3 regions of the Klebsiella sp. NPDC088457 genome follow, and region 1 is predicted to be linked to each of the others. Evidence: predicted binding sites of a transcription regulator. Region 1 holds the regulator's gene; each other region holds the start of a gene.
The links. The regulator Fur, encoded in region 1, represses iron uptake genes when iron is present. The targets are predictions, from matches to a motif close to ATAATAATGAGAACNACTATCAA.
Positions count from the first base shown of each region.

Region 2: the regulator Fur is predicted to act here: its motif matches at 2,206-2,228, upstream of ACI2JR_RS15995 (Nramp family divalent metal transporter).
Region 3: the regulator Fur is predicted to act here: its motif matches at 1,498-1,520, upstream of ACI2JR_RS07780 (TonB-dependent siderophore receptor).

Region 1 is NZ_JBJDNH010000011.1:1,371-5,455, forward strand. Features, by position in the region: gene ybfF (esterase) at 1-479, shown strand, start outside; gene ybfE (LexA regulated protein) at 613-906, shown strand; gene fldA (flavodoxin FldA) at 1,056-1,586, shown strand; gene fur (ferric iron uptake transcriptional regulator) at 1,879-2,331, shown strand; gene ACI2JR_RS08905 (phytanoyl-CoA dioxygenase family protein) at 2,394-3,539, opposite strand; gene ACI2JR_RS08910 (substrate-binding domain-containing protein) at 3,684-4,085, shown strand, end outside.
Region 2 is NZ_JBJDNH010000023.1:49,220-53,304, reverse strand. Features, by position in the region: gene mgrA (L-glyceraldehyde 3-phosphate reductase) at 1-387, shown strand, start outside; gene ACI2JR_RS16000 (DUF2502 domain-containing protein) at 539-880, shown strand; gene ACI2JR_RS15995 (Nramp family divalent metal transporter) at 927-2,165, opposite strand; gene ACI2JR_RS15990 (NupC/NupG family nucleoside CNT transporter) at 2,511-3,713, shown strand; gene ACI2JR_RS15985 (EAL domain-containing protein) at 3,755-4,085, opposite strand, start outside.
Region 3 is NZ_JBJDNH010000009.1:60,481-64,565, forward strand. Features, by position in the region: gene uvrA (excinuclease ABC subunit UvrA) at 1-280, opposite strand, end outside; gene ssb1 (single-stranded DNA-binding protein SSB1) at 534-1,061, shown strand; gene ACI2JR_RS07780 (TonB-dependent siderophore receptor) at 1,790-4,057, shown strand.

The sequences.
Region 1 (4,085 bases):
GCGCCCTGGCGCCGGAGCGCATCGCTGGCCTGGTGGCGATTGATATTGCCCCGGTGGACTATCATATACGCCGCCATGATGAAATTTTTACCGCCATTAATGCCGTAACCGCCGCCGGGGCCAGCTCTCGCCAGCAGGCGGCGGCGGTGATGAGAGAGCATCTGCAGGAAGAAGGCGTGATTCAGTTTCTGCTGAAATCCTTCGTGGATGGCCAGTGGCGCTTCAACGTCCCGGTATTGTGGGATCAATACCCGCACATCGTGGGCTGGCAAACCGTGCCCGCCTGGCCCCATCCGGCGCTGTTCATTCCCGGAGGCAACTCCCCCTACGTGACCGATGAATATCGCGCCCCGCTGCTGGCGCAGTTCCCGCAGGCGCGGGCGCACGTCATTGCCGGCGCCGGTCACTGGGTGCATGCGGAGAAACCTGAAGCCGTATTGCGCGCAATTCGCCGCTATCTCGGCTCTTTAGCGGCGTAACTGGCTAAAAACTGCCCGACCGCGCGGCAGAATGCCCGTGGTCGTTGGCGCAGCGGTTCGCCTGATGTATTATGGCGCGCTATCTGTGTCGGCTATAGCCCGGCAACTTGTTTCCCCGAAGTCACTCTGAATCATGGCAAAAGAACAAACGGACCGTACGACATTAGATTTGTTCGCAACCGAGCGTCGCCCGGGTAGACCAAAGACCAATCCGCTTTCGCGCGATGAACAGCTGCGCATAAACAAACGCAATCAGCTCAAACGCGACAAGGTTCGCGGCCTGAAGCGCGTGGAGTTAAAACTTAACGCCGAGGCCGTTGATGCGCTCAATGAGCTGGCGGAAGCCCGCAATATGAACCGCAGCGATTTGATCGAAGAGATGCTGATGCGCCAGCTGGCGACCCTGCACAGCCAGGATAAAGTCTAAAAATCCTCAAAAACACGCTTTCATGTAGCAGAGTGTGCAGTCGGGCGTGATTGCTGTTTCCGCGCCCTCCCCTGTTCTGCTATGATTGCCGTTATCTGCGGGCATTACGCCACTACCACATCATTAAGTTTCAAGAGGTTATTTTACTCATGGCAATCATCGGCATCTTTTTTGGCAGCGACACTGGCAACACCGAAAATATTGCAAAAATGATTCAAAAACAGCTTGGTAAAGATGTTGCTGATGTTCACGACATTGCCAAGAGCAGCAAAGAAGATCTACAAGCCTACGACATTCTGCTGCTCGGTATCCCAACCTGGTACTACGGTGAAGCCCAGTGCGACTGGGATGATTTCTTCCCGACGCTGGAAGAGGTCGATTTCAACGGTAAGCTGGCGGCGCTGTTTGGCTGTGGCGATCAGGAAGATTATGCCGAATACTTCTGTGATGCGCTGGGTACCATTCGCGATATCATCGAACCGCGCGGCGCGACCATCGTTGGCCACTGGCCGACTGCTGGCTACCACTTCGAAGCCTCTAAGGGCCTGGCGGATGACGATCACTTCGTCGGTCTGGCTATCGATGAAGACCGCCAGCCGGAGCTGACCAACGAACGCGTCAGCCAATGGGTTAAACAGATTTCTGACGAGCTGCACCTCGAAGAAATCAAAAACGCCTGATAATTAAGCGGCGTTACCGTTAAGTTTCGCCGTATTAATAGATAGAAGCAATCAAACTAATAGCTACAAGTTTTTAACTTTTAATCACATATCTGTACAATGTCCTCTGATTTAACGAGGTCAGGTGACACAGTTTGTAGCTGATACCTCGTTTTTGACAGCATACAAGGCCCAATACTTGCAGTTTTCATTTAACGATGGCAGTTCTATAATGAGACGCATTGCATCGGGTGATTCTCTGTATTACTTCCGCTGATGGAAGTAGATCGTTTAGCAACAGGACAGATTCCGCATGACTGACAACAATACCGCATTAAAGAAGGCTGGCCTGAAAGTCACACTTCCACGATTAAAAATCCTGGAAGTCCTGCAGGAACCGGATAACCATCACGTCAGTGCGGAAGATTTATACAAGCGCCTGATCGACATGGGTGAAGAAATTGGTCTCGCTACTGTTTATCGCGTACTGAACCAGTTTGATGATGCCGGCATTGTTACCCGCCACAACTTCGAAGGCGGCAAATCTGTCTTCGAACTGACCCAACAGCATCATCACGATCACCTTATCTGCCTCGATTGTGGCAAAGTGATCGAATTCAGCGATGAGTCTATCGAAGCGCGTCAGCGTGAAATTGCCCACCGCCACGGCATCCGTCTGACCAACCACAGTCTGTACCTGTACGGCCACTGTGCAGAAGGCGACTGCCGCGAAGATGAACACGCGCACGACGCGGTGGAAAAATAATTTCCCGTAGTGCAAACAGCAAAAAGCCAACCGGCAGGTTGGCTTTTTTTATGCCCGGAGGCCTACCCTTTTCTTCGTGCGGTATGCTCATCCAGGGCGTGGGCAAACTGTTCCTCATCCCAGTTATTGTCAAGCGCTTCGAGCACCAATGTCTGCTGAGTTTTCGGCACCATTCCCCCTAACGGCGGATCGGTATCAAGATTCGTCGGGAATGAGTAACCCCGGGCAGCCACGGCAATCAGCGCCTGAAAATCTCCCGCGCGATATTGTCCGTGCTGAAGCTGCGGATAGATTTTTTTCAGCACCCGTTCATGGTTCACATCTTCCATCGGCACGCCGAACGCCGAGGAGACCTGCAAAAGATTAGCGGTACGAATCCAGTCAGCGGTCGTGTTGTTCCCGGCGGCATGAAACAGCGCCGGGTTAAAAAACAGCCCGTCGCCTTTTTGCAACGGCAGCTGCACGTAATGCTGGTTAAAGTAGTCGACGAACGCCGGCTGACGGTAGGCCATATAGCCGAGCTCATACTGATGCGAAAACGGCAGCAGGCGCGTCGGCCCCGACGCCAGCGGCATATCGCTATGCGCAACCGCCCCTTGTAGGGTCAAATACTGCGACAGGATCTGCACCGAAATGGGAAACTCTGCAACAAACTCGCTCTGCTGAAAGCCGAGATGATAATCGCGATGGGGCTGCTGCGCCTCTCCGCCAGGACGAACCTGATTAACCTGGGAGGTCATGCTCCACGCGGGCCCCAGCCACGCCTGACAAATTAACCCCAGCATTTCGTTGGCATAGTAGTCACAGAAGGTCCGCGGGCTACGCTCCGCCAGCTTTTGTAACGCATTCCAGATCCGGCCATTATTACCGGCGCGTGAAAAATGATCGGCCTGAACCCGGGTGCGAGACTCATCGGCCATGATGGTCTCGAACACCTCAGAGGCGCGGTCGATGACATCCATATCCTGATAAAGCCCGCGCACCACCAGCACTCCGGGACCGTAAGACAGCCCCTGATGCAGCTCACTTAATACCGCATGCTTATTGGCCGCCGCGGCCTGCGCTAATACATCATGGTCGTAAATCAGGATTTCTTCTGCGACTTCGCTGACCAGCGGATAGTCTTGCCTGTTAACCTGCTGCTGGCAGAAGGTGTTGAAATCCTCAACTGAGGCCCGTTCGGGTCGGATAAAATATTGCGATGTCATGAGCAGCTCCACGGGATAATGGGGACAGAGGGATATTATTTTTTTGTTCAACGTCTCGAAAACGAACGTTGTTAAGAAATAACTTAGCAGCTAGACTCCACATCAAGAACCTCAAAAACACCTCATAAAAACCTCATGTGATCGATGCCAAAATTTACCCAAAAGCAGATAGCCGCTCAGTCAGGACTGAGTCTCGCCACGATCGATCGGGCGCTACATAATCGGGGGCAGGTACACCCGCAAACGCTGCATCGTATTCAGCAGGCGCTGGCCGATCTGGAACTGCTGCAAAAGTCCGGGCTCGCCCAGGGGAGAACGCTCTATTTCGACGTCATCATGCATACCCCGGAACGCTTCAGCGAGCTGGTCAGGGAGGCGCTCAGCAGCCAGTTAGCCAGCTTCAACCCCTTTCGCATTCAACTTCGCTTCCACTGTTACGAAGACATCAGCGAGCGAGAGATGAACGCGCTGCTGAAAAAAAGCGCGCTCAGCAGCCACGGCGTGATTTTAAAGGCCATGAACTCTCCCTCTCTGGTCCCCACCATC
Region 2 (4,085 bases), on a different contig from region 1:
GTTGAGGAGGGGTTACTCGATTTTCTGCAGGCGGAAGGGGTAGGAAGCATTGCGTTTTCACCGCTGTCCGGCGGCCAGTTGACCGACCGCTATCTGCACGGTATTCCTGCGGATTCCCGCATTGCCAGCGGCAGCCGCTTCCTGCAGGCCGATCAGTTAACCGAAGCGAAGCTGGCAAAAGTGCGCCAGCTGGACGCGCTGGCGCAGGCCCGCGGGCAGAAGCTCTCGCAGATGGCGCTCGCCTGGGTGCTTCGGGATGAGAAAGTAACCTCGGTACTGATTGGCGCCAGCAAAACGGCACAGCTTGACGATGCCGTCGGCATGTTGAGCAACCGGCATTTCAGCGCTGAAGAGCGCATGGCGATTGACGCCATCCTTGCGGCGTAAACGAAGATTTCCTTTAGCAAAAAGTGCTCTTATCCGCGATTTAGGAGTTCATCCAATGCTGCGGGGCTTTACCGCCCCGTAATATCACGTTACAGGTCCAATGAGAGCCTATTCATCAGGTTCTCAGGCCCCGATCGTGAAGGAGAAGAGTATGTTCAGGTCACTGATTCTGGCAGCAGTGCTTTTGGCTTCAGCGCCATGGGCCGCTAATGCCGGAGAGATCACCCTGCTGCCATCTGTAAAATTACAAATAGGCGATCGTGATAATTACGGTAATTACTGGGACGGTGGCGGCTGGCGCGACCGTGATTACTGGCGTCGTCACTATGAATGGCGTGACAACCGCTGGCGTCATTATGATAACAGGCGTCATCACGGTTGGGATAAACGGAAGGCTTACGAACGCGGTTATCGCGAGGGCTGGAACGATCGTCGCGACCATCGCGGCGGCTGGGGGCGTGGGCCGGGTGGCCACGGTCATGGTCATCACTAATCACTTCGGGGAGCCCCAGGGCTCCCCGCTTGATTGGCCGAACGAATTACAGTCCCGACACCGTACCGACCAGTAGCCAGCCGTTGAGCAGCACCACAATCGCCACAATCCCCCACCCCGTACGTCTAATCCACGGCGTATTCACCAGTTCGCCCATCAGTTGGGAATTACTGGTGAAAATCAACAGCGGTACCAGCGCCAGGGCGATACCAAAGCTCAACAATACCTGACTCATCACCAAAATACGGGTCGGCTCCAGCCCCATCATAATAACGATAAACGACGGCAGCATGGTAACCAGACGACGAAACCACAGCGGAATATGGAAGCGGATAAAACCCTGCATAACCACCTGGCCGGCCAGCGTCCCCACCACCGTTGACGACAGACCGGCGGCCACCAGGCTCAGACCAAATATCGTCGCCGCCGCATGACTTAACAGCGGTTCCAGGGTCAAATACGCTTGATCCAGATCGGCAATGCCCGTGTGGCCGTTAAAGTGAAAGGCGGCGGCAGCGGTCGCCATCATGGCGAGGTTAACGAAGCCGGCGATGGTCATGGCAATCGCGACGTCCCAGCGGGTCGCGTGATAACGCTCTTTACGCGTACCGCCATGCAGATTCTGGGTTAACGAAGAGTGTAAATAGATAACGTGCGGCATGATGGTTGCGCCCAGCACCCCGGCGGCAAGAAACACCGCTTCGCCGTTCGGCAGACTCGGGACGATCATCCCTTTTGCCAGCGGCGCCAGCGCCGGTTGCGAGAAAATAAGCTCAACGATATAGGCGACTGCGACGAACAGCAGCAGTCCGCCAATCACTTTCTCCAGCGGCTTTTGCCCGCGGCGCTGAAGCATCAAAATCAGGAAAGTGGCAACCCCCGTCAATACGGCCCCCTGCAGTAAAGAGACGCCAAGGATCAGCTTAAAGCCAATGGCGGCGCCAATAAACTCAGCAAGGTCGGTCGCCATGGCGATAATTTCCGCCTGGACCCAGTAGAACCACACCACCGGGCGCGGGTAGTGATCGCGGATCTGCTCCGCGAGATTTTTACCCGTGGCGATCCCAAGCTTCGCAGATAGCACCTGAATCAGCATCGCCATCAGGTTTGCCCACACGACTACCCATAGCAGCTGGTAGCCAAAGCTGGCCCCGGCCTGGATATTGGTGGCAAAGTTGCCCGGATCGATATAACCAATGGCAGCAATGAAGGCAGGCCCCATCAATGCGAGCTTCATCTTGCGCGCTGCGCGACCGCTGCTATTCTCAACGCGACTGCTTGTCATTTTCTGCCTCTGAAATATAGCCTTTGCTATGTTTCATGCTATCAAAATGCGAATGATTATCAAGTTCATTGAGAAAGATGATCATTATTGCTGTGATAGGAGGGAACACCAGCGGCTAACAACGAAAAAGTGGCATTGATGAAATTGCATCTCGCCTGGTCACAGATTAGTACAAACTCAGCAACTTTTAAAACCTTTACGCAACATAACAAAAATGTATGTTCGATCACTATTTTGGTGATTGGTCACAGTTCCTTGTAATAGTGTGGATTTGATCTCGTTTTCTTTGTTCTTGTTACATAGAATGTGCAAAGAAATTTAACCTGCCTCATATTTGGAGCAAATATGGACCGCGTCTTGCATTTTATCCTCGCGATCGTAGTGGTGGCTATACTGGCCCTTCTGGTCAGCCATAACCGTAAGCAAATTCGCATTCGTTATGTTATTCAATTACTTGTCATTGAAGTATTACTGGCGTGGTTCTTCCTGAACTCCGATATCGGCCTGGGCTTTGTGAAAGGCTTCTCCGAGATGTTCGAAAAACTGCTCGGTTTTGCCAACGAAGGGACAAACTTCGTCTTCGGCAATATGAATGACAAAGGCCTAGCCTTCTTCTTCCTGAAGGTGCTGTGTCCTATCGTCTTCATCTCTGCGCTGATCGGGATTTTGCAGCATATCCGTATCCTGCCCATCGTCATTCGCGCGATTGGTACCGTGCTGTCAAAAGTGAACGGCATGGGCAAACTGGAATCCTTCAACGCCGTCAGCTCGCTGATTCTCGGCCAGTCGGAAAACTTTATCGCCTATAAAGATATTCTGGGCAAAATGTCGCGCAACCGCATGTACACCATGGCGGCGACCGCTATGTCGACCGTCTCCATGTCAATCGTGGGCGCGTACATGACCATGCTGCAGCCAAAATATGTCGTTGCCGCGCTGGTTCTTAACATGTTCAGCACCTTTATCGTGCTGTCGCTGATTAACCCGTATCGCGTGAATGAGAGCGAAGAAAATCTGCAGATGTCCAACCTGCACGAAGGTCAGAGCTTCTTTGAAATGCTGGGTGAATACATTCTGGCAGGCTTTAAAGTGGCGATTATCGTTGCGGCCATGCTGATCGGTTTCATCGCGTTGATTTCCGCGCTGAACGCCCTGTTCGCCACCGTCACCGGCTGGTTCGGCCATAGCATCTCCTTCCAGGGCATCCTTGGCTACATCTTCTACCCGGTTGCCTGGGTGATGGGGGTTCCGGCAGGTGAAGCGCTGCAGGTGGGCAGTATCATGGCCACCAAACTGGTGTCTAACGAATTCGTGGCGATGATGGATCTGCAGAAAATTGCCAGCACGCTCTCTCCGCGCGCTGAAGGCATCATCTCTATCTTCCTGGTCTCCTTCGCCAACTTCTCCTCCATCGGGATTATTGCCGGGGCGATTAAGGGCCTGAACGAAGAACAGGGTAACGTGGTTTCCCGCTTTGGTCTGAAGCTGGTTTACGGTTCAACGCTGGTGAGCGTGCTTTCTGCGTCTATCGCCGCACTGGTACTGTAAGCCTCCCATGTTGTAAAAAAGCCGGGCTTGACCCGGTTTTTTTACGCCCGGAGTTCGCTAAGCGGCCGCGGTTTGCCAATTAAGTATCCCTGTAAATAGTCGACACCTAATGCCAGAAGTAGCTCTCGCTGCGCTTGTGTCTCGACATACTCCGCCACCACCTTCAGGTTTTTCACCTTCGCCATCTCAATTATCGATTTAATCATGATCGCATCCAGCGGCTCGCGCCCGAGGTCACGCACAAAGCAGCCGTCAATCTTGACGATATCAGCCTGCAGGTGCTTCAGCCGCTCGTAGTTCGCATAACCGGTACCAAAATCATCAATGGCGATAGCGCAGCCAAAATCCCGCAGCTGATGAATGTTATGCATA
Region 3 (4,085 bases), on a different contig from region 1:
GGTTATGGGACGTTGATTTCTGCTCAATGGAAATCGCCGGCGACAGCCCCTCGATATGATCGACGTCCGGTTTCTCCATCAGCGACAGGAACTGACGCGCATAGGCGGAAAGTGATTCAACGTAACGACGCTGTCCTTCGGCATACAGCGTGTCGAAAGCCAATGAGGATTTGCCTGATCCTGACAGCCCGGTAACGACAATCAGTTTGTCGCGTGGGATGACGAGGTTGATGTTTTTGAGATTATGGGTGCGGGCGCCCCGAACTTCGATCTTATCCATTCACCTTTCCCGGTAGGTAGATACACGGACTGCCTAGTTTGCATAGAAGAACAAACGGCGGAAACGGCTAATTATGGCACAATCCGACCTGTTTGAATATACAGTATTGGAACGGTAATCGGAGTACGCGATGAAAAACGCCGGGGCGATAAGATGTTTACTGGAATCTGCCTCGCAGCTATCAAAATGCCCCTTTGTGGTGTTAGAATTACCGGTTTACACTTATTAAGAAACCTATTCAGGAGATTCGATCATGGCCAGCAGAGGCGTAAACAAGGTGATTCTCGTCGGTAATCTGGGGCAGGACCCGGAAGTACGCTACATGCCGAGTGGCGGCGCAGTCGCCAACTTCACGCTGGCGACTTCCGAATCCTGGCGCGATAAGCAGACCGGCGAAATGAAAGAACAGACTGAATGGCACCGCGTTGTGCTGTTCGGCAAGCTGGCTGAAGTCGCGGGTGAGTACCTGCGTAAAGGCTCTCAGGTGTACATTGAAGGCCAGCTGCGTACCCGTAAATGGACCGATCAGTCCGGCACGGAAAAATACACCACTGAGATCGTGGTGAACGTGGGCGGCACCATGCAGATGCTGGGCGGCCGTCAGGGCGGGGGCGCTCCGGCTGCGGGCGGCGGTCAGCAGCAGGGCGGTTGGGGTCAGCCTCAGCAGCCGCAGGGCGGCAACCAGTTCAGCGGCGGCGCGCAGTCTCGTCCGCAGCAGCAGGCGCCGGCAGCGCCTTCTAACGAGCCGCCGATGGATTTCGATGACGATATCCCGTTCTAAGCTCAACCTTCGCTGCTGTGGCTAAGGCATAAATAAATTTAAAGCCCCGTTTTGCGGGGCTTTTTTATGGCTGCGCAACAACGAGAAGGCGCGGATTTCCGTCGCCTCACCGCGCGGCTGACGCGGTCTGCGTCTTCGCCGGCGTGAACGGGGGCGTTTATTGTGGGCTTTGACGGGGAGCGATGAGGCCCTGCGTGCGGTGGTGGATATGGCGTATTTGACCATTATCTATTTTTGTTGAACTGCAATAGGTTCTGCATAATAAAATAAATATGCTTAACTAATTGTGGAAATAATATGTGGAAATAATGATTTTTTTGTGTGTATGCAATTATTTTTATTAATTCATACTCCGGTGCGCCGACATGATGAATTGCTTATGCTGTTGTTTTATTTGTTATATTTAAAAAGCTGCGACAATTTATTTATTCTCATCTTGATAATAACTCTCATTTCTAATAACGTGGCACGGCACAATAATCATATTGCATGCCGATCGCAAAACGTTATCTAAGAATAGCGCGACACGCGCCTTTTATCGTTTTTTAACAGGGTGAGCGTTTATATTTTGGCTAAAGGTTGTTTATTCCTGTCCCGGGCATTAATCGGGAGGGTTTTGCTACGCCAAAACCAGGCATAAAGTTGTACGCGTGGAAATGATTGCCGCTGTTTTGCTGAATGATGAAGGAGGCGTGCCCCGACAGCAAAAAGAAAACAGGGCATATTTCATGAAACGATACTCGCACTACTCGCTGGCCGTGCTGATTCATGCGGCTATCTGGGGCGTGGCGTTGCCAGCGCAGGCCGCTGATAGCAGCACTCCGGACGAAACGAAGAAGGCCGATGTGGCCGACGCCTCGACACATGCTGAAGAGACGATGGTGGTCACCGCCGCCAAACAGAACTTACAGGCTCCCGGCGTTTCGACGCTCACCGCCGATGAAATTCGCAAACACCCTCCTGCCCGCGATATCTCTGAACTGATCCGTACCCAGCCGGGGGTGAACCTCACCGGCAACTCGACCAGCGGCCAGCGCGGTAATAACCGGCAAATCGATATCCGCGGCATGGGGCCGGAAAATACGCTGATACTGATTGATGGCAAGCCGGTGACCAGCCGCAACTCGGTGCGTTATGGCTGGCGAGGCGATCGGGATACCCGTGGCGATACCGGATGGGTACCGGCGGAGATGATCGATCACATCGACGTGATCCGTGGCCCGGCAGCAGCGCGTTATGGCAATGGCGCAATGGGCGGGGTGGTGAATATCATCACTAAACCCGTTAACAATGAATGGCATGGCTCATGGAATACCTACATGAACGCGCCCCAGCACCGGAAAGAGGGCGCGACGAAGCGTACCAACTTCAGCCTGAATGGCCCGCTGTCGGACAGCGTGAGTTTCAATCTATGGGGGAACCTGAGTAAGACTCAGGCCGATGCCCAGGATATTAACTCCGGCCATGAAGCAGCGCGAACCGGTACCTATGCGGGCTCCTACCCGGCCGGGCGCGAAGGGGTGGTCAACAAAGATATCCATGGCAAGCTGCGCTGGGAATTTGCGCCGATGCAGGCGCTGGAATTTGAAACCAGCTACAGTCGCCAGGGCAACCTCTATGCCGGCGATACGCAGAACACCAACACCAGTACGCTGGTGAAAAGTATGTATGGCAAAGAGACCAACCGAATCTACCGGCAGACCTATGGCCTGACCTGGACCGGAGGGTGGGATAACGGGGTGACCAGTAATAGTTACGCCCAGTATGAGCATACCCGTAACTCGCGTATGAATGAGGGGCTGGCTGGGGGCACGGAGGGCATCTTCTCCAGTAGTGAGTTCTCGGATATCGATCTGGCTGACGTCCTGCTGCATAGCGAAGTGAATATCCCGTTCACCTTCGGGGTCGACCAGAACCTGACGCTGGGTACCGAGTGGAACCAGCAGCGGATGAAAGATGGCGTGTCGACCACGCAGGCGCTCTCTTACGGCGCTATCGACGGCATCTCCGCTACCGGCCGTAGCCCGTACAGCAGCGCCGAAATTTTCTCGCTGTTTGGCGAAGATAATCTCGCGCTGAGCGATAGCACGATGCTGACGCCGGCGCTGCGTTTTGACCACCACAGCATCGTGGGCAATAACTGGAGCCCGTCGCTGAATCTGTCGCAGGGCCTGAGCGATGACTGGACCTTGAAGCTGGGGATCGCCCGCGCCTATAAAGCGCCGAATCTCTATCAGCTCAACCCTAACTACATCCTCTACAGCAACGGTCAGGGGTGCTACGCCAGCAGCGCTGCCTGCTATCTGATGGGCAATAGCGACCTGAAAGCGGAAACCAGCGTCAACAAAGAGATTGGCCTTGAATACAAGCATGAAGGCTATCAGGCGGGAGTGACTTATTTCCGCAACGATTATCACAATAAAATCGAATCCGGATACTCGGCGGTCGGTACGGCCAGCAACGGCACCACTAATATTTATCAGTGGGAAAACGTGCCGAAAGCGTTGGTGGAGGGGCTGGAAGGTTCATTGAACCTGCCGGTGAGCGAAACGGTCAACTGGAGCAATAACCTGACCTGGATGCTGCAAAGTAAGAATAAGACCACCGGCGATCGCCTGTCGGTCATCCCGCAGTTTACCCTCAACTCAACGCTGAGCTGGCAGATGCGCGACGATCTCTCGTTGCAGAGCACCTTTACCTGGTACGGACGTCAGAAACCTAAACGTTTCAATTACAAAGGTGAGGCGGTGTCCGGCAGCGAACTCAATGAGGTGAGCCCGTACAGCATTGTCGGCTTGAGTGCGATCTGGGATGTTAACAAAAACCTGAGCCTGACCAGCGGGGTGGATAATCTCTTTGATATTCGCCACTATCGCGCCGGGAATGCGCAAACGACGGGGAACGCGACTACCGGCGCCTATTTATACGGCGCTGGTACTGAAACCTATAATGAATCAGGGCGAACCTTCTATGTCAGCGTAAATACGCATTTCTGATATTGTGCCTGGCCGGGATATTTGACTA